3 regions of the Selenomonas sp. oral taxon 920 genome follow, and region 2 is predicted to be linked to each of the others. Evidence: riboswitches for the same ligand, from Rfam matches in the RefSeq annotation. Region 2 holds a riboswitch; each other region holds the start of a gene.
The links. Region 2 has a riboswitch for cobalamin ahead of nikB (nickel ABC transporter permease). Riboswitches for the same ligand answer to the same signal wherever they lie in the genome.
Positions count from the first base shown of each region.

Region 1 (9,849 bases), 340 kb from region 2:
CGAAGTGGGCGGGCTGCCGTTCCACGACTTCCTCCGCACGTTCAAGGATGATTTCACGGCGCGTCATACAGAGATGCAGGCGGCATTCGCACGGATTCTGCCGCAGATTTTCAATGCAAACGATCTGATGGTGAGCGTTACCGCACCTGCGGCGGACTACGCGGAGATTGCGGCAGGGCTGGTGTCGTTCCAAGAGAAACTGTCGTCCGAGGTATTCCCCGCAGCGCCGTATACGTGGGAGATTGCGCCGAAAAACGAGGGGCTGATGACACAGAGCCGTGTGCAGTATGTGGCGAAGGGCGCAAACTTTATCAAGCTGGGGTACGAATATACGGGGGTTCTGCGCGTGCTTGAGACGCTGCTGCGCTATGATTACTTCTGGACGCGGATTCGTGTGCAGGGGGGAGCGTACGGTGCGATGACGCAGTTCAACCGCAACGGCTTCATGATCTTTTCCTCTTATCGCGACCCGAACCTCGCAGAGACGTTCGACGTGCTCGATGAGACGGCGGACTATGTACGTTCGTTCAATGTGTCCGACCGCGAGATGGACAAGTTCATCATCGGGACGATGAGCAGCGTGGATGCGCCGCTTACGCCGCAGATGAAGGGCGATATTGCGGCGACGTTCCATCTGCGCGGCATCACATGGGAGGATCGCCAGCGTGCACGTGAGGAGATTCTCACGGCACGGCAGGAGGATGTGCGTGCACTTGCGCCGCTCGTTGAGGCGGCGATGCGTGAAAATGTCCGCTGCGTGCTCGGCGGTGAGGAGAAGATCCGCGCGAATGCTGCGCTCTTCGATGATATTCGTCCTGCGCTGCGGACGTGAATATTCTATAAAATTTTTGACTTTTCATGTCGTGCGTGGGATAATAGCAGAAGATAAATTGAAGGGGGAACCTGCCATGAAAAAGACAATTTTCCGTGGTGCCGGCGTTGCCATCATTACGCCGTTTACGGAGACGGGCGTGAACTATCCCGAACTCGGGCGCATTATCGAGGATCAGATCGCAGGCGGCACGGATGCGATCATCATCACGGGTACGACAGGTGAGTCTGCGACGATGACGGACGCGGAGCATCGCGAGGCGATTCGGTTTGCGGTGGAGAAGGTGGCGGGGCGCATTCCTGTTGTGGCAGGCACGGGCTCGAATGAGACCTCCTATGCGATCGAGCTTTCGAAGTACGCGGAGCAGGTTGGTGCGGATGCGCTTCTGCTTGTGACCCCGTACTACAATAAGTGTACGCAGAACGGACTCATTGCCCACTATACAAAGATCGCAGACAGCGTGAATATCCCCGCGATCCTCTATACGGTGCCCTCACGCACGGGCGTGAGCATCAAGACAGAGACTTATGCCGCGCTTTCCAAGCACCCACGCATTGTCGCGGTGAAGGAAGCGAGCGGCGATCTATCGGCGATCCTGCGTCTGCGCGCGGCGGTCGGTGATGAGCTCGCGGTCTACTCCGGCAACGACGATCAGATTGTGCCCATCCTCTCGCTCGGCGGTGCAGGCGTCATCTCCGTGCTTTCGAATGTTGCTCCAAAGGTGACGCACGACATCTGTCAGAACTATTTCGACGGGAACGTTGCGGAGGCGGCACGCCTCCAGATTGCATATGCCGATCTCATCGACGCGCTCTTCTGCGAGGTCAACCCCATCCCTGTCAAGACGGCAATGCGCCGCCTTGGCTACGATGCGGGACCGCTGCGCATGCCGCTCTCGGAGATGGAACCCGCGCACGCGGCACAGCTCGACGCGGCTCTGCGCGCACACGGCCTATTGAAATGAGTTCATAGGACGCTCTCCTCTTGTGTGGGACTGCCCTTCACGATGGGGGAGCGTTTTCCATTGCGGTACGGTGTCGGTGAAGAGGAATGAATCGGATTGAGGAGCGCCTTGCGCGGCAGAATGTGATCGTGCTCGACGGTGCACTTGCGACGGAGCTCGAGGCGCGCGGATTTTCTGTGAACGATGCGCTCTGGTCGGCAAAGGCGATCTTTGAGCGTCCCGACCTTGTACGTTCGGTACATCTCGACTATCTGCGCGCGGGTGCGGATGTCGTGACGAGCGCAAGCTATCAGGCGACGGTTGCAGGTTTCATGAAGCGGGGCTTCTCCGAAGAGGAGGCGGCTGCGCTGATAACGAAGTCCGTGCATCTGGCGCAGGAGGCACGGGATCTTTATTTGGCGGAACGTGGCGCAGATGGCGCTGTTCCTCTGGTCGCGGCATCGGTTGGTCCTTACGGGGCATATCTTGCGGACGGCTCGGAGTATCGCGGCGACTATGATATCGATGAGGATGCACTTACGACATTTCATGCGGAGCGACTGGCGCTGCTCGCGGCGGTGCAGCCGGATATCCTTGCCTGTGAGACCCTGCCATGTTTGGTGGAGGCACGTGCAATCGTGCGTGCTCTGCGGGAAAAGAGAGTTGACATTCCCGCATGGTTTTCGTTCTCGTGCCGTGATGGAGCGTACATCAGCGAAGGTACAGAGATTGCTGAATGTGCGCGGTTTCTAGACGGCGTGCCGGAGGCAGCAGCAATCGGGCTGAACTGTACGGCGCCTCAGTATGTCGAGGAACTGATCTGCGCGATTCGGCATGAGACGGCGAAGCCCATCCTCGTCTATCCGAACTCCGGCGAGCACTACGATACGTCGGATCAATCGTGGCATGGTACGGCGGAGGATTTCGGCACGACGGCGCAGCGCTGGTATGCGGCAGGGGCACGCCTCATCGGCGGCTGCTGCAGGACATCGCCGCGCATGATTGCGGAGATTGCCGCGTGGACAAAGAAAATGGAATGAGGTGATGGAAATGGGAGAAGAACGCACGGCGGTCGATTTGCCGCGTGCGGAGCGTGCCATGCGTGATTTTCTCACAGCGGTCGGTGTTGATCTCGCGGCACAGGGGATGGAGGAAACCCCTGCGCGCGCAGCAGCTCTCTATGCGGAACTCTTTGCGGGGCTGCACACGGATACGCGGGATCTCTGGTCGGATGTGCTGACGGAGGAGACAGATGGGCTCATTGCCGTGCGCGCCATTTCATTTCACTCTATTTGTGAACACCATCTGCTCCCATTCTTTGGAACGGCACATATTGTCTATCGCCCACACGCAGGACGCGTGGCGGGCTTTGGCGTATTCACGCGGCTCGTCGAACGCGTGGCGCGCCGCCCTCAACTGCAGGAGCGGCTGACGGCGGACATCGCGCGTGAGATCGAGCATGGGCTCGGAGCGGAAGGGGTACTCGTCATTGTCGATGCGCGGCAGCTCTGCATGACAATGCGCGGTGCACGTGCACACGGCACGCGGACGACCACCTCCGCGTGCCGGGGCATTTTCTGCGCAGATAAAACGATGGAATTACAGGCATGGCAGATGTTAGGAGAATGGGGCAGTGGAGAGAATATACCGCTTCCGTGACGGGAAGGAGCTGACGCTTGGCGGACGGACGCTTGTCATGGGGATTCTGAACGTGACGCCGGACTCGTTCTCGGACGGCGGGAAATGGAATACGCGCGACACGGCACTCCGCCATATGGAGGAGATGGTACAAGACGGAGCGGATATCATCGACCTCGGTGCGGAGTCGAGCCGCCCCGGCTTTGTGCCGATGGGCGCGGCGGAGGAGATGGAGCGTCTTATGCCGTTCCTCGAAACCGTGCTGGCGGAGTGTCCCGTACCTGTTTCCGTGGATACGTTCAAGGCGGAGACGGCACGCGCAGCGCTCTCTGCAGGCGCGCATATGCTGAATGATATCTGGGGGCTCCAATACGCAGAGGAGACGGGCGCAATGGCACGCGTCGCTGCGGAGGCGAATGTACCTGTTGTCGTTATGCATAACCAAAATGGAACGGAATATCAAGAGGATATCCTCGGGAAGATGCGTGTGTTCTTTGAACGCTCCTTTGCGCTTGCCGATGCGGCAGGGCTTTCGCGTGAGAAAATTATCCTCGACCCCGGCATTGGTTTCGGCAAGACGGCGGAGCAGAATATGCATGTCCTGCGGCGCATGGATGAACTCGTCTCGTATGACGGCGTGGAGTATCCTGTTCTTCTCGGGGCGAGCCGCAAGAGCTTTATCGGAGCAGCACTGGGGCTTCCCGTGGAAGAGCGCATGGAGGCGACGGGGGCGGCGTGCGTTCTCGGTATCGAGCGTGGCGCCGCCATTGTGCGCGTGCATGATGTGAAGCCGATTGCGCGCATGTGCCGCATGACGGACGCAATACTGGGGGCATAGTATGGATCGAATCTTTTTGCGCGGGATGCGGTTTATGGCTGCCCACGGTGTGCTCCCCCATGAGCAGAAAGTGCCGCAGCCGTTTGAGGTGGATGTGGAGCTTGGACTTGATCTGCACGCAGCAGGGGAGAGTGACGATCTTGCGGCAACGGTGAACTATGCCGCAGTCTGCGAGAGCGTACGGGATATCATCGAAGGTGCGCCAAAGCGACTGATTGAAGCACTCGCCGAGAAGATTGCGGATGATCTCCTGCGAGGCTTCGATCTGCTGCTTTGGGTATGTGTTACGGTGCATAAGCCCGCTGCACCGATTAACGGCATATTCTCGGATGTCGGCGTGACGATCCTGCGCCGCAGGAAAAATACCGAATGTTGACGGCATACATCGGGCTCGGGGCGAATCTCGGCGATCGTGGAGAGACGATGCGTGCGGCACTGCGGCGGATGGCGGCATGTCCCAATCTGTGCGTGGAGCAGGTGTCATGTTTTTATGAAACACCGCCGTGGGGAAAGACCGATCAGCCGTCGTTTCTCAATGCGGCGGCGTGCATTTCGTTTGACGGAACGCCGCATGAACTGCTCAGGGTGCTGCAGCGGATCGAGCACGATCTCGGCCGCGTGCGCCATGAACACTGGGGGGCACGGACGATTGACCTCGATATTCTGTATGTTGAGGATGTGGTGCTTTCGGATAAGGCGCTGACACTGCCGCATCCTTATCTCACAGCGCGTGCCTTTGTGCTCGTGCCGCTTGCGGAGATTGCGCCTGATTTACTCGTACAAGGGAAGCGTATTGTGCAGTGGCTCGCTGAAGCAGATCGGGACGGCATTGCACGTGCGCCCGAACTCTCCGCGCCGTATCCGCTCGAACTCATCGCTGCCTGTGATGAAGGAGGCGGCATTGGGCGAAACGGCGGTTTGCTCACATACTGTGCCGAGGATATGGCACATTTTCGTCGGACGACGATGGGCGGGATTGTCATTATGGGGCGGCGCACAATGGAGAGCCTGTCCGCACAGCAACCGCTTGCAGGGCGGGAGAATATTGTACTCTCGCGGACATTGGCGCATGCCGAAGGATTTCATATCGTGCGTGATCTTACGCAGATGTGGGCGCTGCTCGGCGTGCTGACGCAGGATGCGCTGCGTACGATCTTCACCATCGGCGGCGCGGCATGCTATCGTCTGTTTCTGCCATATGTCCGACGAGCCTACATAACGCGTCTCACGGGCACCTATGCGGCGGATGTATTTCTGCCGGCGCTCGATGGCTTTACTTTGACAGAGCGTCGGCGCGGAGAAGACTGTATCTTTGAAATCTACGAGAGAGTTTAGTATGGCAAAGGAAATTTTCAAGAACGATTGGCAGGAACTGCTTGCGGATGAGATGGCACAGCCGTATTATCGGGAACTGCGCGCCTTTCTCATCGAAGAGTATCGAACGAAGCGCATCTACCCCGATATGTTCGCAATCTTCAACGCGATGCACTATACGAGCTTTGCGGATACGAAGGTTGTCATCCTCGGACAGGATCCGTACCACGGCGACGGACAGGCCCATGGGCTCTCGTTCTCCGTGCAGGTCGGCATCGACCCGCCGCCGTCACTGCTCAATATCTACAAGGAGATGCAGGATGATCTCGGGATCATACCGCCTGCGCACGGCTGTCTTATTCCTTGGGCGAAGCAGGGCGTGCTGCTCCTCAACACAGTGCTGACCGTTCGTGCTCATGCGGCAGCGTCTCATCAGGGACACGGCTGGGAGCGGTTCACAGATCATATCATTCGGCTGCTCGGCGCACGCGAGCGTCCGCTCGCCTTTATCCTTTGGGGAAGCCCCGCACGGCGCAAGCGCAGCCTTATCACGAATCCGCGCCATCTCATCATCGAGTCGCCGCATCCGAGCCCGCTCTCGGCACATCGCGGCTTCTTCGGCAGCCGCCCGTTCTCACGCGTCAACGATTTTCTCACGGCGGCAGGCGAGAAACCAATCGAGTGGCAGCTGCCGCCGGCAAGTGAGATTGAGGCGTAGCTTTTAAAACGCATTCTAAGGAGAACTATATGAAAATAATGATATCACTGCGCAATATCTGTGTACTCGGACTGCTTGCTTGTCTCGGCGGCTGCGGCGCACCTGCCGAGACCTCGGCAGAGATGCCGCATGAAATCGTACAGCAGAATGTCCCTGTGCATGGACAGAAGGAAATCTATCTTGCAGGTGGCTGCTTCTGGGGGACGGAACTCTATGTCAGTCTGATCCACGGAGTTATTTCCGCAGAGAGCGGCTATGCGAACGGCCGCACATCGCACCCCTCATACCGTGAGGTATGCAGCGGGAGCGGTCATGCAGAGACGGTGCACATTGTCTACGATCCGCAGATTGTTTCTCTCGACGAGATACTGACGGCTTTTTACGATTCTATCGACCCGACAGCGATGGACCGGCAGGGCAATGACATCGGACGGCAGTATCGCTCCGGAATCTACTATGTGCCGAATGCGGACGGCAGTGAGAGTGCCGATGCGGCTGTGATCCGTGCCTCGCTCGATGCACTGCAGAAGAGGATCGGCAAGACGGTCGCCGTTGAGATGGGGCCGATTGTGAACTTCTATCGCGCGGAGGAGGATCATCAGAAATACCTTGAGAAGAATCCGAATGGATACTGCCATATCTCGCCTGCGCTCATTGCAAGAATGCGTGAAAAGTACGAGGCGGCAGAACGTGCAGAGGTGTCAAACGTGACACGCACTTACGAAAAACCATCGGATGCCGAACTCAAGGCGCGCCTGACGGGGATGCAGTACGCTGTCACGCAGGAGAAGGCGACGGAGCCGCCCTTCCGCAACGAGTACGATCACGAATTCCGCGAAGGCATCTACTGTGATATCACGACGGGTGAACCGCTTTTCATCTCCGCAGATAAGTATGATTCAGGATGCGGCTGGCCGGCGTTCTCGCGCCCGATCGACAGCGCTCTGATTGCCGAGCATGAGGATCGCTCGCACGGCATGGTGCGTACCGAGGTTACGGCGGCGAACAGCGGCGCGCATCTTGGGCACGTCTTTAACGATGGTCCTGCTGCAGCAGGGGGACTGCGTTACTGCATCAACAGTGCCTCCCTCCGCTTTATCCCGAAAGAGGATATGGAACGCGAGGGCTATGGGGACTATCTCTATCTGTTGGAGAAATAGTGTCATAGGAAAAGAATGGATAATTAAAGAATTATTCACTCTTTTCTTGACATGGCTTTGAATCAATGTTATCTTTACGATACGTGAAAAATTCATAGAGATTGGATTGGGTATCGTAAGATTTAATAGAGAATCCGGTATATGCCGGAGCGGTCACGCCACTGTAACAGGGAGTGATTCTGCACGCTGAACATTCAGCAGTCACTGGAGATGATATGTTTCTGGGAAGACGCAGAAGAGCGATGAACTGGAGCCAGGAGAACTGCCCAATCGACAATCACCGTTTGACCTGCGAGTGATGGGGATGGAGATTCAGACCGTTCTATTGTGTGTAAATTAAGCCCTTTTCTGCTTTAGCAGGAGGGGCTTTTTACTTGCCCTTATGCCTTAAGGTATTCCAAAATATGAACATGGTGCATGGAGAGCACGAAAGAGAAAGGTGATACAGGATTATGACAAAAGAGAAGAAGTGGACACTGGCGGTACTTGCGGCATTTGCCGGAGCGAGCTTTGTCGGGACGGCGTACGCTGCGGAGCAGGCGTCTACGGAACAAACGGAGACGCACGCGTTGAGTGATACCGTTGTAACGGCACAGCGACGTGAGAAGCGCGATCTCGATACGCCTGCAACGACGACGATCATCACAGCGAAGGAAATCGAGAAGGCAGGCTATCGCAACGTATTCGAGGCAATCGACCAGCAGATCGGCTCAACGAGTACATCGTACGGCGAAGCGGAGCAGGACATTCCGGACAAGCTCCAGCTCAATATGAATGTGATCTATACGGCGGGTAAAGATGACGTAGTGTCACTCGGCATTTACAACCTGCTGAACCGTGAAAACTACTCCAACCGCTACGGCAATCTCGACCTCGGGCGCAATTTCCGCCTGACCTATACGCATGCGTTCTAATGTGCAGCTCTGTGCATTTCTTCTGCTTCTCTCTCTCGCCGGCATGATTGCCGGCTGTGCGGGGGAGCGGAAGAATGCGTCAGAGCAATCTGTGTTTTATCGAGGGACGGATGATATGGGCATGGAGGTTGTCCTGCACGAGAAGCCGCAGCGCGTCGTCTCGCTTGGTCTTGCGACGGATGAGATTCTTCTTGCCATTGCGCCGCCCGAGCAGATTGCTGCACTTACCTCGTATTCGGATGACCCCGGACTATCCGCCATGACCGAGGAGGCAAAGGCGGTCTCGGTCAAACTCAAGGACAAGAGCCCCGAGCGCGTGCTCGCACTGCATCCCGACCTCGTCCTCACAACGGACGGCGTATCAAAGGAGGAGGTGGAGAGTCTGCGCGACCTCGGGCTGACGGTCTATGCTTCACGGACACCGAAGCGCATCGAGGGAGTTTTTACCCGCATCGAGGAGATCGGCAGGCTGACTGGGCAGGAGGAGAACGCCGCTGCACTAATTGCTGAAAAGCGTGCCCGTCTCGCCGATGTCGAGCGCCGCGTCGGGGACATCCCTGAGGCGGAGCGGCCGATCATTGTGGCTTTTGCGTTCAGCGGCGTATTCGGGCAGAAGGACGGCCTCTTTGACGATATGTGCCGCCATGCGTCTCTGCGCAACGGCGCCGCGCTCGTCGGACTGACGGCGGATACGCCCGTCTCGATGGAGCAGATTGTTGCGCTCGATCCGGATGTATTCCTCCTGCCGACATGGAGTGCGGAGGGGGAAAAGACGGAGGACTTTCGCCAAAAGCTCCGCAATGATCCTCTGTTCATGCATGTCAAGGCGGTGCGGGAGAATCATTTCTACACCGTGCCCGATACCTATCGTTACAGCGCGGGGCAGAACGCGATTGAGTGCGTCTATGAACTCGCACGTGCGGTCTACCCCGAGCGCTTTGCAGATGTGAAGTAAAGGAGACTGTGATGCCGCTGCGGATGTTGGTGCTGAGTCTCACGGGAGACTGCAATCTTGCGTGCCGCTACTGCTATGCATCCGGTCAAGACCGGAGCATGATGACATGGGAGACAGCGCGGCGTGCGATCGATCTCGCAGCGACGGGGGGAGCTCCCTTTATCCTTCAGTTCTCGGGTGGAGAGCCTCTGCTCGCCCTGCCACTCCTGCGGCAGATCGCGGACTACGTTCGCACCAATCACATACGGGTACGCATGGATCTGCAGACCAACGGGACTCTGATGACCGAGGAGACAGCAGATTTCCTGCACGGTGCGGACATCGGCATTGGCGTCAGCCTCGACGGCAGACCTACTGTTCACGATATGCTCCGCTGTTATCCTGACGGCAGGGGAACGTCGTCGGATGTTGTCGCCGGGATTCAGTGCCTCGCACAGCGCGGCATTGAGATCGGTCTGACCTGTGTTGTTACAGCGGAAAATGTTGGGGAACTCTCAGGCATCATAGAGATGGCATACTATCTCGGCAATGTGCGCC
Region 1 is NZ_CP017042.1:823,521-833,369, forward strand. It holds gene BCS37_RS03815 (insulinase family protein) at 1-832, shown strand, start outside; gene dapA (4-hydroxy-tetrahydrodipicolinate synthase) at 909-1,796, shown strand; gene mmuM (homocysteine S-methyltransferase) at 1,883-2,815, shown strand; gene folE (GTP cyclohydrolase I) at 2,826-3,434, shown strand; gene folP (dihydropteroate synthase) at 3,409-4,251, shown strand; gene folB (dihydroneopterin aldolase) at 4,253-4,627, shown strand; gene folK (2-amino-4-hydroxy-6-hydroxymethyldihydropteridine diphosphokinase) at 4,621-5,586, shown strand; gene BCS37_RS03850 (uracil-DNA glycosylase) at 5,588-6,283, shown strand; gene msrB (peptide-methionine (R)-S-oxide reductase MsrB) at 6,313-7,443, shown strand; cobalamin riboswitch at 7,535-7,727, shown strand; gene BCS37_RS12360 (TonB-dependent receptor) at 7,896-8,357, shown strand; gene BCS37_RS03865 (ABC transporter substrate-binding protein) at 8,347-9,312, shown strand; gene BCS37_RS03870 (radical SAM/SPASM domain-containing protein) at 9,324-9,849, shown strand, end outside.
Region 1: it holds a riboswitch for cobalamin, as region 2 does, so the genes downstream of both, BCS37_RS12360 (TonB-dependent receptor) here and nikB (nickel ABC transporter permease) in region 2, are expected to answer to the same signal.

Region 2 (9,849 bases):
TGACGCATGCCGCCTGAAAGTTCAAACGGAAAGCTCTTCATTACATTCGCGGGATTGGACAGATGCATACGTGCAAGCATATCCTGTGCCTGCGCAGCTGCCTCCTTCGCACCGATGGACTCATGAGTCTGAATATACTCCACAAACTGCTCACCGATGGTACGAATCGGATCCATCATGCTGCCGCTGTCCTGGAAGATCATCGCAGCTGTCTTTCCGCTTACGTGACGCCACTCCTCAGCGCTGCACTTCGTCATATCCTTCCCGTCATAGAGGATCTCGCCCGCCGTTACTCTGCCGACATGCGGCAGGCAGCCGAGCATCGCCCGAATGACGGTGGTCTTCCCGCTGCCGCTTTCGCCGACAATGGTCAGCACTTCCCCGTCCTTGAGGGTGAAGTCCACACCGTGCACCATTTCTGTGCCTTCGTATGCGATTTTTAGCCCTCGCACCTCAATCAACATTCGGGCTTCTCCTCCTTATTACTTCGCAGGTTTGATCTTGCTCGTGATCCAGTAGTAATCCGCAGGATGCATAATCGCACCCGTGATCTTGGTCGAGCTGACGATGTTTGTCTCGGGGTAGCCGAGGAACAATGCAGCTCCATCATTCAGCAGAATCTGCTGCATGTCGATCATCAGCTGACGGCGTTTTGCACGATCAAACTCAACGGCAAGCTGTGCGCAGAGTGCATCATATTCGGGGTTGCTGTAACCGGAGCCGTTTTGCGGGTTGTTGCCGTTCACGTTCGTGCGCCAGTACCAGTTGAGGTAGATCTCGGGATCACCCGTATTTGCCGTGGTAATATTGGAAATCAGAAGATCGTACTCTCCGTTGATTCCAATTTTGTCGAGCAAATTGTAATCGACAGACTTTACCTTTACGTCAATACCGACCTTCTTGGCATCTGCCTGTACTGCCTCTGCATAGATCGGCAGCTCTGCGCGGCTGTTGTAGATAATAAAGTCAACGGAAAGCGGTTTGCCGTCCTTGTCACGGATGCCATCACCATCCGTATCCTTCCAGCCTGCCTCGTCGAGGAGCTTATTCGCGCGATCGACATTGTAGGCATTCGGGTCGGTGAGCTGATCGAAGCCATAGTCGAGAGAGGGCGGGACAGGAGCCTTGCCCGGGATGAAGGTTCCCTTCAGGATGACCTCATTGTACGACTTACGATCTGTCATTGAGATAAACGCAGCGCGTACCTTCGGATCGCCGAGAATCCCCTTCTGATTAATGCGTGCGAGAACCGTACGCAGCGATGCGATACGATCTACATGGAACTTCGACGTATCATTAAAGAGGCCAAGATCACCTGCGGCGATGTTGACCGCCATATCGACTTCTCCCGACTGGAGTGCCATTGCGCGCGTGTTCGGATCGTCGATCGACGGGATCTCGACCGTCTCATACGGCACTTCGCCGCCCCAATAGTTCGGGTTCTTCTTCATGACGGCCTTTTCCTTCACGAAGGATTCGCAGACGTAGGGACCTGTGCAGATGGGACCCTGCGTTGCGAAGTTGCGCTCCTTCTCACTCTCAACATCGACAATGAGAAAAAGCGGATCTGCAAGGTAGCCGAGCATGCTCGGTGCAGGTTTATCCGTTGTAATCTTGAGTATCTGCCCGTCTGCAGTCATATTTGTATACGTGAAGAATGTTGCTGCGCGTGTATTCTTTGCAAACGCACGCTCAAGTGATGCCTTGACCGCCTCTGCCGTAAGTGGGCGCCCGTTCGAGAATTTGACATCACGAATCTTAAATGTCCACGTCAGCTTATCATCGCTGATTTCCCAGCTCTCAGCAAGCCACGGTTGGATATTCATTTTCTCATCAAACTGAGTTAGTGTTTCGCCCATGCCGTAGCGCATGACGACCCATCCGAAGGCATTTTCCGTCGGTTCGAGCGAGTCTGCAAAGTTCGTTACGCCAACCTTCAGCGTCGTCTTGTCCCCTGCAGACTGACCGCCGCCGCAGCCCGTCAGCAGTGCAGCTGCCATGCAGCCTGTCAGCAGTGCTGTCAGCCATCGTTTTTTCTTTCCCATATGTTCCTCCTTTAATTTGCCTTGCGCGGGTCCATAATATCCCGCAGACTATCTCCCCAAAGATTAAATACCGCGACGACGAATACGATCGCCAGTCCGGGGAAGATCATAAGCCAGGGTGCCGTCTGGATCAGCTGACGCCCCTCATTCAGCATGAGCCCCCACTCCGGTGTCGGCGGCTGTGCGCCAAATCCGAGGAAGGAGAGCCCCGCAAGCTCCATCATGAGTGCGCCGATGTCGAGTGCGGCGGTCACAATGATAATCGGTATGATATTCGGCAGGATATGCCGACGAATCATCGCAAGCGGTCGTGTACCATTTGTAATTGCAGCAGCTAGGAAATCCTGCTGCTTAACCTTCAACGTCATACTGCGTGCAAGACGTGCATACTTTGTCCAGCCTACAATAACAACGGCGAGCACTGCGTTGACTGCACTCCCGCCGAGCACGCCGGCAATCGCAATGGCAAGCACGATGCCCGGAAATGCAAGGAACACGTCGGTCAGACGCATGATGGCATTGTCCACCTTACCGCCCACATAGGCAGAGATCACACCGATCAATGTGCCAAGTCCTGACGAGATGATGACAACTGTGAGCGCCATCGTAATCGAGATGCGTGCACCGTAGAGAATACGCGTAAAGATATCGCGCCCGAGCTTATCTGTGCCAAAGTAATGCTCAGCGGATGGCGGCAGGAGAGAATTCTGAATCTGCGACTCATATGGATCGTATGACGAGATCAGCGGTGCACAGATGGCGACAAGCACAATCAGCAGGATGATGCCTGTATAGATACGAAACAGCAGTTGATCCCGCGTCATGCTTTCGCCCCCTTCCTGAGTCTCGGATCAAGGTACGCATAGGATATATCAACAATGAGGTTCACAAACATATAGAGTGTTGCAATCCAGAGGACAAAGCCCTGGAGGAGCGGATAGTCGCGTGCTTCGATCGCACGCACCGCAACGCGTCCGATGCCCGGCCACGAAAAGACAATCTCAATGACGGCAACCCCGCCGAGCAGCCAGCCAATGGAAAGCCCAAGCAGTGTGATGAGCGGCAGGAAGGCATTCGGCAGAACGTGACGAATGAGGATGCGTGTCATCGACATGCCGCGTGCCTTGAGACCCGTGACGTAGTCCTGCCCGAGCTCCTCAAGCACCGCCGTACGCACCTGACGCGTATACTTCGATGACAGCAGGATGGCAAGTGTAAAGGCAGGGAGAATCATACGATCAAGGCTGACCTCGCCGCCTGCAATCGGGAAAAGTCCAAGCTTCAGACCGAATACATAGAGCAGAATAAGGCCCACCCAGAAGCTCGGCATGGAGACACCGAGAAAGGTGAAGAATCGTATGACTTGATCCGGCCACCGATTACGATAGAGTGCTGAGATAACTCCTGCCGGAATGGAGATCGAGAGCATCATCACCACCGCTGTCCCCGCAAGCAACAGTGTTCCCGGCAGATTCTGCAAGAGTTTATCCTGTACCGGAATTTTTGCCGAGTAGGAACGCCCCATATCCCCGTGTACCACACCGTTCAGCCAACTGAGATACTGTTCGTGGAACGGTCGATCCAGCCCCAACTCGTGACGTGTACGCTCGATGGTCTCTTGTGATACAATCGTATCGCCGGTTTCGAGAATCGCATCCACAGGATCGCCCGGCGCAATGAATGTCAGACTGAACGTCAGAAAACTGACCCCCAGCAGGGTAATGATCATCTGCCCCAGACGCATCAGGATCGCTTTTGCACTCAACTCCCCAACTCCTTTGTTGTCGTGTAGAAAATAAAACCGCCTGTCTCTTTTAAGACAGGCGGAAGAATGCACACAAAAAACAACGATCTTACGGCACTCCCTAGTGCTGTAAATCGCACATCCATCTTCCCATCTCTCGTGAGTCCATCAATGAATCTTATTGCGAGCAGGCTTTCCGGCTCATAGATCGCTGCATTCTTCCGCCTTCCCAGGATTATCCCAGTGACTTTACAGGCACAGGCTCTGCGCCTGTGGAAGAACACTCCCTATTTACGGCTGCGGGACAGCATGGGAATTTCACCCATTTTCCTCTCATCGCTCAACGGAATGCGCACAAAGCAATATTCATCCGTCGACACTCGCAACGTCATTTATTTGGTTTTCAACATAAGTTCAAACGTAGTATATCCATATTAGATATGCTTGTCAAGCCATTTATTTCAGATTATTGTATTGGGATAGTCAAAAAGTCCCTTGTATTTCATCTTGATTCTTTCTTAAGGAATCGCTGATAAAATGAAGTCCGTCAGATTGGCGTAGATTTTTTCGTCCGAACAAGGAGACAAACCGGACGCATAGCAAGGGCTATGTGGAGGATTTGTCGACACAGTGCGGGCAAAAAAGATGCGCCAAGATGGCGCGGCTGAATTTATCAGTGCTTCCTTAACATAGATTCAATGCATGCGTGGAATTTCTTTCATGATATACCTTACGCAGGAGTATGGCTGCACAGATGGCGCGTATACTCTGATCGAGTGCTAGTGAAAGCCATGCACCCTCAAGTCCCATATTGCACTCATAGAGGAAAATATAGGTGATAATCGGCCGCAGTACCGTTATACTGATAAAGGAATAGGCTGCTACCTGTGATGTCTTTCCGCTTGCGCGCAGAATACCGGCACAGACCATCTGGTACGCCTCTGGAAAACTGACCGCTGCGACGTATGCGATAATCAGGCTGCCAAGAGGTAGGAGAGCTGCATCACGCGCATAGACGGCAAAGATTTCCTCGCGCAGTAAGAAGGTTATGAGGAATACAATGACGGAGAAAATCAAACTCCAGCGCATCCCCGTCCAGAGATAGCGGCGCCATTCATTCTGCTTATGGCTGTCTCGGTTGTGTCCGGCGAGAACCGTGCTTGCTTTTCCCATCCCATTGCAGAAGCTGTAATAGAAATCACAGAAGTTCATTGCTATTGCATGGATGGCATACGGAATCGTCCCCAGTTCCGCGACCATGCGGGTGTAGACGACCATGCCGATGCGTTCAAATCCCTGCTCACTGAAGATACCGCCGAATACGCTGAGGAATTCACGCAGATAGGTGCGCGTCAGACGATAATTTCCCTGTGCAAAGATCCCCCATGCATAGAGTACGCGCAGGGTGAGATAGGTTGACCAAAGTGTTCCGCCGATTGTTCCAAGCGCAGCACCAAGAACGCCGAGCTGTGGGAATGGCCCAAGTCCAAAGATCAGGAGAGCATTGAGGATGACGTTGACGACGTTCCCCTGTATGTTGATCGAGAGAACACGCATGGACTCCCCGCGTCCAAACATGACCGCCTGCATGAGCGTCGTCACGGAGGTGATGAAGACAGCGGGCAGCGTCCAGAGCCCGTAGATCATCGCATCGGAGAGATAGTCTTGCTGTGCACCCATCCACAGGAGAATTGCATCGAGATAGATGAAGAATCCGATATGTGCGAGTCCAAGGACAACAAAAACAAGAACGATTGTTTTTTTGAGAATATCACCATAGGCGTCGTGCTGATCGCGGCCAAATCGCTCCGCAATCAGTATGGTGACGGCCGACGCGACTGAACGTGCAACCGTCAGGAGCATCATACGTGGCTGTGAAAAGATGCTGACGGCAGCAATGGCACCCGTTCCCAGACTGCCAACCATAATGATGTCCGCATTGCTCAGAAAGATCATCAGGACACCTTCCAGTGCGGCAGGAAGGCCTATTCTCAGATAATTTTTGTCATAGGATGTCAGCACGCTACCATCTCCCTGTTTATCCCCATATTCCAATTCAACAAAACTATCACAGAATGATAATACTTGTCAACACAGACAGGGCGAAAAGATGCGCTAAGATGGTGGTGCAGAATTTATCAGTGCCGCCCTAGGAAGGGCTGATAAATTTTGCATAAAAATAAGGGGCACCGAAAGATAACGGCGACCCCAACTTTTTTACTAGCGATTTAAGGAAGCACTGATAAATTCAGCCATGTCATCTTGGCGCATCTTTTTCGCCCTCTCTTCGTCGACAAATCCTCCACATAGCTTCGGCTATGCGTCCGGTTTGTCTCCTTGATCGAACAAAAAATCTACACCAATCTGACAGACTTCATTTTATCAGCGATTCCTTAATGCACGATGTGCAATGTCCTTACGATAATAGGCATCCTTAAAGGATATTTTCTCGACCGCAGCGTAGGATTTTTTCACCGCAGATGCGATGTCTTCCCCCATACCGACAACTCCAAGTACGCGCCCACCGTTCGTGATGATTTTTCCGTTCTGCTTCGCCGTTCCTGCATGGAACACAAGCGCGCCCGTGTCCTCCGCATCTCTGATCCCACGAATCTCATGCCCCTTTTCATAGGATGCAGGATATCCGCCTGCCGCCAAGACAACACAGACGGCTGCCCCGCTTTTCCAATGTATAGGCACATCCGCGAGTGTTCCATCAGAACAGGCGCACATGATCTGGACGAGATCACCATCGAGTAAAGGCAGAACCACTTGTGTCTCGGGATCACCAAAGCGTGCGTTGAACTCGACGACCTTTGGTCCGTCCTTTGTAATCATTAGGCCGAGATAAAGACAGCCGCGATAGACTCTGCCCTCTTTTGCCATGGCGGCAATTGTCGGTTTCAGAATCTCCTCTGTTGCACGTTCTGTCATCTCCGGTGTCATGACAGGGGCTGGAGCATAGGTGCCCATTCCGCCCGTGTTCGGACCCTTGTCTCCGTCCAGAGCACGCTTATGATCCTGCGCGCTGATCATGGGACGGATGATCTTCCCATCGGTGAAGGCAAGCAGCGACGCTTCCTCCCCCTCCATAAACTCTTCGATAACGACGCGTGTTCCAGCCTTGCCGAAGGTATTATCCTCCATGATTGTATCTATGGCATCGAGTGCCTCCTGCTCCGACATGGCAACAATGACGCCCTTGCCTGCGGCAAGTCCGTCTGCCTTGACAACGATTGGCGCGCCCTCTTTGCGAATATATGCGCGCGCAGGTTCTGCCTCAGTAAAGACTTCGTAATGTGCCGTTGGAATCCCATACTTCTTCATGAGATCCTTTGCGAAGGATTTTGAACCCTCAAGCTCTGCCGCATTTGCGCGCGGACCAAATGCACGAATCCCTGCACTCTCGAGATCGTCCACAAGCCCATTTGTGAGAGGAATCTCGGGACCGACGACCACAAGCCCGATTTCTTTCTCCTTGGCAAATTTCAGGATGGCTTCGTTGTCCGTTGCAGAGATGTCGATCTGCTCCCCCATCCCTGGGTTTCCTGGCAGGGCGTAGATGCTGTCCGTCAACGGACTCTCTTTGAGTTTCCAGAAAAGCGCGTGCTCGCGACCGCCTGATCCGATTACAAGAATGTTCACGTCGTCTTCCTCATTTTTCCAACTGCCCGGCAAGATATGCGTTGATTGCGCTGTCATAGTCAGCGGTATGGGCAAATGCCTCATGTGCAAGCCGCATCCGTGTCATGCCGTCGACCGCGCCGTCCTTCTCGATCTTCTCCGCAATCTCCGCATAGCGCGCGGGATTTGTAATCACGGTGACAAATTTGAAGTTTTTCGCTGCAGCGCGAATCATTGCAGGACCGCCGATGTCAATCTGCTCAACAGCCTCAGCAAGCGTAACATTCGGATTTGCAACCGTTTCCTTAAAGGGATAGAGATTGACCGCAACGAGATCGATCGGTGTAATTTTTAGCTCGCGCAATGCCTTCTCATGTGTCTGATTGCCGCGCACGGCAAGAATGCCACCATGCACGAAGGGGTGCAGCGTCTTGACGCGTCCGTCCATGATCTCGGGGAAGCCTGTCACATCGCTGACATAGATGACAGGGATACCCGCCTCACGGAGTGTCTTCATTGTTCCGCCCGTGGAGACAATCTCGACTCCTGCTTTATGCAGTACGCGTGCAAATTCCACCACACCTGTCTTGTCGGATACACTGATCAGAGCACGTTTTATCTTCATAATGATCCTCCTTCAGCGACGGGCAGGATGTGAACCCTTCGCCCATCCGTACGCAGTCTATCTTCCACATAGAGTTTGATTGCCTCCGGGAATATCCGATGTTCCTGTTCCAGAACGCGCGCTGCAAGTGTTTCCTCGGTATCGTCCTCCATCACAGGAACAGACGCCTGTAGAATGATGGGGCCGGAGTCCATTCCTTCATCCACGAAGTGAACGGTGCAGCCGCTGACCTTCACACCGTAAGCAAGTGCGTCACGATGGGCATGTGCTCCCGGAAAGCTCGGCAGGAGTGCAGGGTGGATGTTCAAGATACGACCCGTATACGCATGGACGAAAACGGGAGAGAGAATCCGCATGAATCCTGCAAGAACTACGAGGGTTACACCGTGGGCATGCAGCTCATCCAGCATGGCGCGCTCGAAGTCTGCACGCTCCGCAAAGTCCCGATGGACGACGGCAACGGCGGGAATCCCCTTCGCCCGCGCGCGTTCGAGTGCATAGGCATCGCGCTTGTCTGCGATGACGACGGCAATTTCAGCAGGGATCTCTCCACGCTCAATTGCCTCGATAATCGATGCCAGATTGGAACCGCGTCCTGAGCAAAGTATGCCAAGCTTTTCCTCACGCATCAAAGACACCGCCCTTGATAACGACCTCATGCGCCCCTTCTGTTACATGACCGATGTGGTACACTGTCTCATTCTGCGCATTCAACTGAGCCTTGATACGATCCGCTTCGTCCGATGAAACAATGAGTACCATACCGATGCCCATGTTGAATGTGCGGTACATCTCCGTCCAGTCAACATTCCCCCACTCCTGCAGCAGGCGGAAGACCGGCGGGATCGTCCATGCCGCACCGTTTACCTCTGCCCCCATATGCTCTGGCAGAGCGCGTGGAATATTTTCGTAGAAACCGCCGCCTGTGATATGCACCATGCCGTGAATATCAAACGCCCGAATGAGCGGCAGACAGGTGCGCGGATAGAGACGTGTCGGCGTCAGCAGTTCCTCGCCAATGGTTTGGCCGAGTTCCTCTATATACTCATCGCCTTTGAAGCCCTTGCGCTCAAAGACAATTTTGCGTACGAGAGAGTATCCGTTTGAGTGTACCCCTGACGACGGCAAACCGAGCAGGATATCGCCTGCTTTTACACGGGCGGGGGTAATGAGCTTGGAGCGTTCTGCGACGCCCACGGAGAACCCTGCAATATCGTATTCTCCTATGGGATAAAACCCCGCCATCTCCGCTGTTTCGCCGCCGATCAGGGCACAGCCGGACTCCTTGCAGGCACGCGCAACACCTGTAACGACCTCGGCGACCTGCATCGGCTCGAGCTTGCCGACGGCAAGATAGTCGAGGAAGAAAAGAGGTTCTGCCCCCTGTACGAGAATATCGTTGACGCACATCGCGACTGCGTCCTGCCCAATCGTATCGTGTTTGTTCAGTAGGAAAGCGAGACGCAGCTTCGTTCCGACACCATCCGTTCCCGATACAAGAACCGGCTCTTTATAGTCCTTGGTATTCAGGGCAAACAGCCCGCCAAAGCCGCCGAGATCCCCCATCACCTCCGAGCGATAGGTCGCACGGACGGCATCCTTAATCAGAGATACAGACTCGTTTCCTGCATCGATATCAACACCCGCATCACGGTAGGTCATTCTCTCCATCGGCTCTCAAAGCCCCCTTTCACGCTGTGCAATCCTTCTCCGTTCGAGAATGATCTTATCGTCCTCATCGAGGGTAGCATCTTCCTCTGGCACAGGATAATTGTTGTTGAAGCAGGCATAGCACATATGATTTGGGTTTA
Region 2 is NZ_CP017042.1:1,159,025-1,168,873, forward strand. It holds gene BCS37_RS05410 (ABC transporter ATP-binding protein) at 1-464, opposite strand, end outside; gene BCS37_RS05415 (ABC transporter substrate-binding protein) at 483-2,045, opposite strand; gene nikC (nickel transporter permease) at 2,057-2,869, opposite strand; gene nikB (nickel ABC transporter permease) at 2,866-3,810, opposite strand; cobalamin riboswitch at 3,959-4,158, opposite strand; partial or broken gene BCS37_RS12235 (secretion protein HlyD) at 4,327-4,477, shown strand; gene BCS37_RS05430 (MATE family efflux transporter) at 4,474-5,811, opposite strand; gene BCS37_RS12240 (secretion protein HlyD) at 6,018-6,143, opposite strand; gene purD (phosphoribosylamine--glycine ligase) at 6,172-7,434, opposite strand; gene BCS37_RS05440 (hypothetical protein) at 7,445-8,038, opposite strand; gene purN (phosphoribosylglycinamide formyltransferase) at 8,035-8,667, opposite strand; gene purM (phosphoribosylformylglycinamidine cyclo-ligase) at 8,660-9,709, opposite strand; gene purF (amidophosphoribosyltransferase) at 9,716-9,849, opposite strand, start outside.

Region 3 (9,849 bases), 510 kb from region 2:
TAAGCAAAAGTCCATGTTGGATGAGGAGCAGGCGGTTCCGGATGACCTGGAGCCTGTCGAACTCGATGCTGAGGACGAGGAGCTTGAGGACACTGCCGCAGAAAACAGCATCTATGACGGCTGCAGTGATGAGGAACTGCTTGCGTACATCCGCACTGCCGAGGGCGATGAGGCGCTCGACTATCTCATCAACAAGTACCGTAATTTCGTGCGCTCCAAAGCGCGTTCCTATTTCCTGATTGGTGCAGATCGTGAGGACATCGTACAGGAGGGCATGATCGGCTTCTTCAAGGCGATTCGCGACTACCGCGAGGATAAATTATCGTCCTTCCGTGCGTTTGCCGAGCTCTGTGTTACGCGCCAGATTATCACGGCGATCAAGACGGCGACGCGGCAGAAGCACATTCCTCTGAACTCCTATGTATCACTGAACAAGCCCATCTATGACGAGGACTCCGACCGTACGCTGCTCGATGTGCTCTCGGGCGCACGCATCAGCGATCCCGAGGAGCTTGTGATCAGCCACGAGGAATTCATTGACATCGAACAGAAAATGGAGGAGATCCTGAGCGACCTTGAATGGCGCGTACTCATGAGCTATCTCGACGGCAAATCCTATCAGGAGATCGCCGTCGATCTGCACCGTCAGGTGAAATCCATCGACAATGCACTTCAGCGTGTGAAGCGCAAACTGGAGAAATACATGGAGTCGCGCGGCGACGATCTCGATATCGGTACCGTTTACCGCGGACTTACAACAATCAATCGTGGAACACGTACGTCGGAGGAGGAATAGGGAAATACGACGGGAGAAAATACGGCTTGGAATTTCACATCGAGGAGAATCCGTACGTCACATTCGGCGTATGGATTTTTTGTTTTCGGTGGAGAAAAGTTTAAGCGTACGATGATTTTTGCTTTGGCAGAGGACTTGCGAAAACACTAAAGAAAAAGTGGATGCTTTTGAAATAGGTGAGGTAAACAAAGACAGCAATATATCGTTTTGGCATCTAACCTTTGCCTGATTGAAATAATCTTTTGAACCTGATAAGATGTGGACAGAGAAAGTTGTTTCAATGTTCTAACTGCAAAGGAGGTCGCATACTATGTGGAAGAAAATTTATTCTGCTGTCCTTGCCTGTCTGCTGTGCATGGCATTTGCAGCAGTCGGCGCGGCGGAGACGGCAAAGGAGATGCCGCTGTCTGCCGAGAAGCCGGAGCGCATCGAGCTTGTGCTGATCCTCGATAAGAGTGGATCGATGTCGGGGCTGGAGTCCGACACGATTGGCGGCTTTAATGCCATGATCGAGAAACAGAAAGCACTCGCCGTTCCCGTGCGTGTGACGACGGTTCTCTTTAACGATGAGGTGGATATGCTCTACGAGCGCAAGGATATTCATTTCGTAAAACCACTGATGGCGAAGGAGTACGAGGTAGGCGGTACGACGGCACTGCTCGATGCCGTGGGGGCGACGATCCTGCGAATGGAGCAGAGGGGCGTCTCGGAGCGCGAGGGAACAAAGGTGATCTTCGTCATCATCACGGATGGAATGGAGAACGCGAGCACGGAGTTCACTAAGCCGAAGGTCAAACAGCTGATTTCGGACAAGCAGGAAAAGGCGGGCTGGGACTTTGTCTACCTCGGTGCGAACATCGACGCGGTGGAGGAGGCGGATGCGATCGGCGTGAAAAAGGCGAATGCCGTGACCTATCGGAACACGGAGTCCGGTGTCCGCGCGAACTATGATGCCGTTTCCGCATTTGTCGAAGAGACAGCAGAGCCCTCGACGGCAGAGAAGGGGCGTTGGCGTTCCCGTGTGGAAGAGGACACGTCAAAATAAGTCGGTGCACCGATTGACAATTTACACATAACGATGTATTCTAATAGCTGTGACATATTGTTGCATAACTGAATGAACGGGAGACAGGTGCAGTGCTGTATGGCACATGCTTAATAGAGAAGCCGGGGGAGCCGGCGCGGTCCCGCCACTGTGAGGGGAGCGAACCTGCAAGGAAGCCACTGGAAGACAGACCTTCCGGGAAGGCGCAGGGGAGTGATGAACCGAGCCAGGAGAACTGCCTGTCTGACAATCCACCGTGTGCCGTAGGCACATACCTGCGAGTGACAGGAAGGGGATTCGTGGAGATGATTTCACGAGGCTTTCTTGCTCTTGCAGGAAAGCCTTTAATTTATATTTTTTGGGAGGAATTCGGATGAAGAATTGGAAGAAAATGCTGGTCGCATCCCTTGCCTGCTCAGCTGTTCTGGGCTTTTCCTACAGCCCTGCGGAGGCCGCGTATGAGCTGAACCCCGAGGTGAAGACGGCAACACCGGCACTCATGGAGGCGTCTGAGATCGGTGTCCTGAAGTATGATAATCCGCAGATGCGGAACTACACGAACAAGGATGCCATCGTCGTGGCGAGCTTCGGCACGACGTTCAAGGAGACGCGTGAAAAGACGATTGAGGCAACCGTGCGTGACATTCAGGCGGCCCATCCGGGTGTGAAGGTTGTGACGGCATTCACCTCCCACATTATCATCGACCGTATCGAAAAGAATGAGGGAAAGAAGTATCCGACCCCCGAGGAGGCGCTGACACAACTCAAGGCAGACGGCTACTCGCGTGTGGCTCTCGTCTCGCTTGATGTCATCCCGGGCATGGAGTACTCCTATGTCAAGGCCGTGTTCAATGAGTATAAAGAACAGTTCAAGACGATGACCTGCGGGACATCGCTTATGTACTGGCAGGGGCAGGAAGAGCAGTCGGATGACGTTGCGGAGTTCATCAAGGCCGTCTCCAGCCAGTTCCCGAAGCTTGGCAAGGATGAGGCTCTCCTCCTCATGGCACACGGCACACCGCACGTTTCCAATGCTTACTATTCCGTGATTCAGGCGAAGCTCGATGCGCTCGGATATAAGAATGTCTACGTCTACACGGTTGAGGGGTGGCCGAGTCTCGAGGATGTCGTTCCGAAGCTCAACAATGCGAATGTCAAGACAGTAACGCTCATGCCGATTATGATGGTTGCGGGCGATCATGCACACAACGATATGGCGGGCAAAGATTCGGATTCGCACAAGAGTATTCTTGAGAGCAAGGGCTTTAAGGTGAATACCTATCTGCACGGTCTCGGCGAGAACAAGAATATTCGGGCTGCATTTGTAGAGCGCGCGAATGATGCGTGGGATGCTCTGCAGGGGAACAAGGATGCAGACGCAGATCATCTCAAAATCATGAAGTAAGATCGGCGTTTTACGCAGACTGCGGTGAAGGGGTTGCTGCGGAAGTGTTTCACTTCCGCAGCAGCCCCTTTTCTTTGTATGCGTACCCTGTTATAATAGAGTACGATGTTTGCCGTGTGGAGACAGCGGATTCCGCATAACAAGGAGAACTGATCGATGAAGATAGCGATTGTCGGTACGGGAATGATTGCGCGGGAGGCACTCATTGCCCTGCGTCAGGTGGGAAATGTCGAGGTGAAAACAATCTGTGCGCGCCCGCACAGTCGGGAGAAAGCGGAGGCATTGGCGCGTGAGTTCGGTGTCCCGCAGACGGTGACGGACTACGAGGCAATGCTTGCGGCACATGAGGCGGACGTTGTCTACCTCGGCATTGTGAACAGCGCGCATTTCTCGTATGCACGTGCGGCGATTGAGGCGGGCTGGCACGTCATCGTGGAAAAACCCTTTACCTCGACGCTCGCAGAGGCGGAGGAGCTGATCGCGCGTGCGCGTGCAGCAGGGTGCTATCTGTTCGAGGCAGTGACACCGCTCTTCCTGCCAAACTATCTCGGGATCTTGTCCGCGCTCCCGCAGCTCGGACTCATTCGCCTCGTGCAGGCAAATTTCTCGCAGTACTCGAGCCGCTACGAGCGCTATCTCGCGCGCGACGTGGCGCCGGCGTTTGATCCTGTGCTTTCGGGCGGGGCACTTTATGACCTGAATGTCTACAACCTTGCGCTCATCGTCGCGCTCTTCGGGCGTCCGCAGTCCGCCTCCTACACCGCGAATATCGGCTTCAACGGGATTGATACCTCGGGAGTGCTGACGCTGCGCTATGATGGCTTTGTTGCAACGGCGGCGGCGGCAAAGGACAGTTCGAGCCCGTCCTTCTTCCTGATTCAGGGGGAGTCGGGGTGGATTCGTGCGGACGGTACACCGAACGAACTCACATCCTTTACAGTCGGACTGCGCGGCAAGGAGCCGAAGACGTATGCGCTGAACAAGTATGAACATCGTATGGTGCACGAGTTCGAGGCAATACGGGAGATCTTTGAACGCAAGGACTATCTGCGTGTGGAGGAGGGGCTCCGAACCTCGCGGACGGTGATGGCGGTGATGGAGAAGGCGCGTTTGGTGGCGGGCATCCAGTTTCGGGCGGATTGAGATTGATGGAACCGATGATGATTGAGATGGAGGATCTCGTCAAGAAATTTCCGCATACGAATGCGGCAAAGGAAAAGACGTGGAAAACGGCAGTTGCAGGGATCTCCCTCTCCGTCCGTCACGGTGAGGTGTTTGGACTGCTCGGTCCGAACGGTGCAGGGAAGACGACGATCATCCGTATGCTCACGATGCAGACGCAGCCGACGAGCGGCGTGATCCGTATCGGCGGTGCGGACATCCGCCGTGATCCGCGTGTTGTCAAGGAGCGGATCGGTGTGGTGCCGCAGCATGTGAATTTCGATCAGGAGCTCACCTGTTGGGAGAATATGGAGCTGCACGCGCGTCTGCATCACATGGGACACGCGGAGCGCACGGCGCGGATAGAGGAACTGCTTGCAGAGATGGAGCTGACCGAGGTGCGCAACGACAATGTGCGCCGCCTCTCCGGCGGGATGAAGCGTCGGCTGCTCATCGCACGCGCACTGATCCACCGTCCGCAGGTGCTCTTTTTGGATGAGCCGACGGTGGCGCTTGACCCTCAGATTCGCCGTCATATCTGGGATCTCGTGCGCGAGATCGCTAGGGGCGGTGTGACCGTGCTTCTGACGACGCACTACATCGAGGAGGCAGAGGCACTCTGTGACCGCGTGTCCATCATCAATAAGGGTGTGCTTGTCGATGTGCAGACACCGCGTGCGTTCTGTGAGAATTTGGGGTCATATGCTGTGGAGTGGGATGAGGAGGGCGGCCGCGCCTATCAGTTTTTCCACACACGTGAGGAAGCGCGTGTTCATGCGCGTATGCTTGAGGAGCAGATGCAGCGCGTTCTCCTGCGCCCGACGAATCTCGAGGATGTATTCATCGAGCTGACGGGACGAAAGGAGGGACTTTGATGCTGCGGGATATCTGGACGGTGTTCTGGCGTGATTGGATCGTTCTGCGCCGCCGTCTGACGAAATACATTCTGAGCCGCATGGTCTCGCCGCTCATGTTTCTCATCGCGTTTGGCTGGGGGCTCGGACGCAGTATCGATGTGGGCACGGGCTCGTATCTGGACTTTCTCGTGCCGGGACTTCTCGCGATGAACTCAATGAACATCAGCTTTAACAGCATCATCTCCGTGCATGCGGAACGCGTTTATCACAAGAGTCTTGAGGAGTACCTGATTGCGCCGATTCGCCCCGACGCATTTGTTGTCGGCAAAGTGGCAGGGGCCGTCGTGCGGGGGCTGATTTCATCGGCGATCATCGTGGTGCTGAGCTATCTGTTCGGCGCACATTTTATGATTACGCCGCTGTTTCTCCTCGTGCTTGCGCTGAACTGCATGATCTTCGCGGAGATTGGATTCCTCGCGGCGATGTATATCTCCACCTACGAAGAGATGAGCCAGGTCAACCTCTATGTGCTCCTGCCGATGTCGTTTCTCTGCGGGACGTTCTTCGCGACAGCGGCACTGCCGGATGTCGTGCGTTGGATTGTGGAAGTGCTGCCGCTCACGCATACGAGCCATCTCCTGCGCAGCATCGGGGGAACAGGGGAGTTCTCCATGCTCTCACTTGTTGTCGTTGTTGGCTATGCGGTGCTCGGCATCGCAGCGGGAACGTGGAAGTTCCGTCGGCTGACGGATTAGAACAAAGGATCATTATGCTCAGGCATATTTTTCATCACAGAGGTGCAGCGGAGGGCTGTGCACATTTCTGCTGCACTAAAATCGAGGACTTCGGCGTCTCCTTTGGGACGTTCGAAGTCTTTTCGCATGTCAGCCTGCATGTTCACTGCGGGGAGCTGACCGCCATCATCGGGGCAAACGGCGCGGGCAAGAGTACGCTCCTGCGTGCCATCCTCGGTGAAGTGCCGCATACGGGCAGTCTGCGCTTCGTCGATGCGGATGATCGGCGCATACGTCCCGTCATTGGCTATGTGCCGCAGTATCTGCGCCTCGATCTGAGTGCGCCGACGACAGTCATGGATCTCTTTATGGCATGCCTCACGGCACGCCCTGTCTGGCTCTTTCCAACGCGTTCCCTGCGCCCGCGCATCATGAAAAATCTTGCGCGCGTACGCGCAGAGCACTTGATTGGCCGCCGTCTCGGCGCGCTCTCGGGCGGGGAACTGCAGCGCGTTCTGCTCGCGCTTGCACTGGATCCGATGCCGAACCTCCTGCTCCTCGACGAGCCGGTATCGGGTGTCGATCAGAGCGGGCTCACGCTCTTTTATGACATTGTCGGAGAGCTGCGCGCACAGGAGGATCTCGCAATCCTACTGATCTCACACGATCTCGGCATGGTCGCACGCCATGCGGACAAGGTCGTTCTGATGGAGCACGGAATCGCGGCTGCGGGAACGCCGTGCGAGGTCTTTGCGGCTCCTCAGATGGAGCGGATATTTGGCATCCTGCCTGATCTCCGACATCTGGAGATGCGTGCGGCAGGCGAGGGAGAGGAGGGCACAGTATGGAACTGATCTACAGCGTCCTCGATACGCTCCTGCCGTTTGCGTGGATGGAGTACACGTTCATGAAGAACGCACTCCTGGCGATTCTCCTCATGACCCCGCTCTTCGGGCTGCTCAGTACGATGGTAGTTTCAAGCCGCATGGCGTTCTTCTCGGACTCGCTCGGGCACGGGGCGTTCACCGGCATTGCTGTGGGCGCACTCGTCGGGATATTTGCGCCGCTTACGTCACTCATCCTCTTCTCCGTGCTGTTCGCACTCCTCATCACCTACATCAAACATCGAACGGCGGCATCAGCGGATACGGTCATCGGGGTGTTCTCCTCGACGGCAATTGCAGTCGGGCTCATGATGATGAGTCACGGCGGAGGCTTCTCGAAGTTCTCCCCGCTCCTCATCGGCGATATCCTGAGCATTACGCCCGCTGATCTTGCGGGACTTCTCGCAGTTGACGCTCTCGTTTTCCTCGGCTGGGTTATGCTCTTCAATCGGCTGCTGCTGCTCTCGGTGAATCCGTCGCTTGCGCGCAGTCGCGGTATCTGCGTCTTTGGCATCGAATCGCTCTTCGCCGCCCTGCTCGCCGTTGTCGTCGCCGTCAGCATCCAATGGGTCGGCATCCTCATCATCAATGCCCTGCTCGTGCTGCCGGGGGCTGGCGCGCGCAACATCGCGCGCAGTGTCAAGGAATATCATCTCGTGTCTGTCATGATTGCATTTGTCTCGGGGCTCGTCGGGCTGTTTTCGGCGTACTATCTTGGGATCGCAGCAGGGGCGGCGATTGTTGCGGCGGCTGCCGTGATGTTCTTCCTGTCGCTTGCCCTTCGTCCGCACTTTCAACGCTGATATCCTGGGTGATGCCCTGTTATTTTTCATTGTTTTATGTTAAAATGACAGCAAATATTGTGACATGTGAGAAGGAGGGCATTTTCATGAATATTACGATTGGCAGTGATCACGGAGCTGTGGATCTCAAAGAAGAGGTCAAGATGGTGCTTCACGAATTCGGTGATATCCATGTGACGGATGTCGGCACATTCGGCAAGGAGGCGGTCGACTATCCAGATATTGCGGAGAAGGTCTGCGCCGATGTTGTCTCAGGCAAGGCGGATCGCGGCATTGTCCTCTGCGGTACGGGGCTCGGCATCTCGATTGCGGCGAACAAGATTGACGGCATCCGCGCTGCGCTCTGCACGGATGTCTATTCGGCGATCATGTCGCGCAAGCACAACGATGCCAATGTGCTCGCTATGGGCGGACGCGTGACGGGCTTTGGTCCTGCGGGCGAGATCGTGCGCGCGTGGATCCGCACAGAGTTTGAGGGAGGGCGGCATGCGCGCCGCGTCGAGAAGATCATGGCACTGCAGGATAAGAAAACGAATTAAGGAGAGTTTTTATGAGCATTATGGATTCCCTGAGCAAGGTGGACCCGCAGGTATGCAAGGCGGTTGAGGAGGAGCTCAATCGCCAGCGTACGAAGCTGGAACTTATCGCCTCGGAGAACATCGTCAGCCGCGCGGTCATGGAGGCGCAGGGCAGCGTCCTCACGAACAAGTATGCGGAGGGCTATCCCGGCAAGCGCTACTACGGCGGCTGTGAATACGTTGACGTGGCGGAACAGCTCGCGATTGACCGTGCGAAGGAGCTCTTTGCTGCAAACTGGGCAAATGTTCAGCCGCATTCGGGTGCGCAGGCGAATATGGCGGTGTTCTTTGCACTGCTGCAGCCGGGCGATACGATCCTAGGCATGAATCTGACGGACGGCGGGCATCTGACGCACGGCAGTCCCGTCAACATCTCCGGTACGTATTACAAGGTCATTCCCTACGGTGTGGACAAGGAGACGGAGCGCATTGACTACGATGCATTGGAGGCGCTCGCAAAGGAACACAGGCCGAAGATGATCATTGCGGGTGCTTCGGCATATTCCCGCACGATTGACTTTGAGCGCATCGGGGCGACCGCAAAGGCGGTCGGTGCGATCTTTATGGTCGATATGGCGCATATCGCTGGACTTGTCGCTGCGAGACAGCATCCGAGCCCTGTGCCGTATGCGGATGTCGTCACCTCGACCACGCACAAGACCCTGCGTGGGCCGCGCGGCGGCATCATCCTCGGACGTGATGAGGAGCTCGGCGCGAAGATCAACAAGGCGGTGTTCCCCGGCATTCAGGGCGGCCCCCTGATGCACGTCATTGCAGCAAAGGCGGTAGCACTCGGCGAGGCTCTGCAGCCCTCGTTCAAGGAGTATGGTGCGCAGGTGGTAAAGAATGCGGCAGCGCTTGCAGATGAGCTGATGAGGCTCGGCTACCGCATCGTGTCCGGCGGCACGGATACGCATGTCATGCTCGTTGATCTCACGAACAAGGACGTTACGGGCAAGGAGGCGCAGACGCTGCTCGACGAGGTCAATATCACGGCGAACCGAAACACGATCCCGTTCGAGCCGCGCAGTCCGTTCGTCACGAGCGGCATCCGTCTCGGCTCGCCCGCCCTCACGACGCGCGGCTTCTGCGAGGAGGATATGCGCGAGGTGGCGCGGATCATCGCCTGCGTTCTCGATGCGCCGACGGATGAGACACGTCGCACGGAGGCGCGCAGCCGTGTCGCCGCGCTCTGTGCGAAATATCCCCTGTATGAGTAATTTTCTGTCAGAAAGGAAGCCTTTCCATGGCTGATACATTTCATCCGTCCGACATTCCGAATCTCCATCTGGTCGACCATCCGCTCATCCAGCACAAGCTGACACTCATGCGCATGAAGGAGACGGGGACAAAGGAGTTCCGCGAACTGCTCTCGGAGATCGCTATGCTCATGGCCTATGAGATCACGCGTGATTTCCCCCTGCGCGACGTGGCGATCGAGACTCCGGTCGCCCCCTGCCGTGCAAAGGTGCTCGAGGGCAAGAAGCTTGGCATCGTACCGATTCTGCGCGCAGGACTCGGCATGCTCGACGGTATATTGACGCTTGTTCCCGCCGCACGCGTGGGACACATCGGCCTCTACCGCG
Region 3 is NZ_CP017042.1:1,670,704-1,680,552, reverse strand. It holds gene sigH (RNA polymerase sporulation sigma factor SigH) at 1-796, shown strand, start outside; gene BCS37_RS08035 (vWA domain-containing protein) at 1,107-1,841, shown strand; cobalamin riboswitch at 1,910-2,098, shown strand; gene BCS37_RS08030 (sirohydrochlorin cobaltochelatase) at 2,215-3,246, shown strand; gene BCS37_RS08025 (Gfo/Idh/MocA family protein) at 3,403-4,389, shown strand; gene BCS37_RS08020 (ABC transporter ATP-binding protein) at 4,395-5,282, shown strand; gene BCS37_RS08015 (ABC transporter permease) at 5,282-6,019, shown strand; gene BCS37_RS08010 (metal ABC transporter ATP-binding protein) at 6,034-6,852, shown strand; gene BCS37_RS08005 (metal ABC transporter permease) at 6,843-7,685, shown strand; gene rpiB (ribose 5-phosphate isomerase B) at 7,772-8,224, shown strand; gene glyA (serine hydroxymethyltransferase) at 8,236-9,483, shown strand; gene upp (uracil phosphoribosyltransferase) at 9,510-9,849, shown strand, end outside.
Region 3: it holds a riboswitch for cobalamin, as region 2 does, so the genes downstream of both, BCS37_RS08030 (sirohydrochlorin cobaltochelatase) here and nikB (nickel ABC transporter permease) in region 2, are expected to answer to the same signal.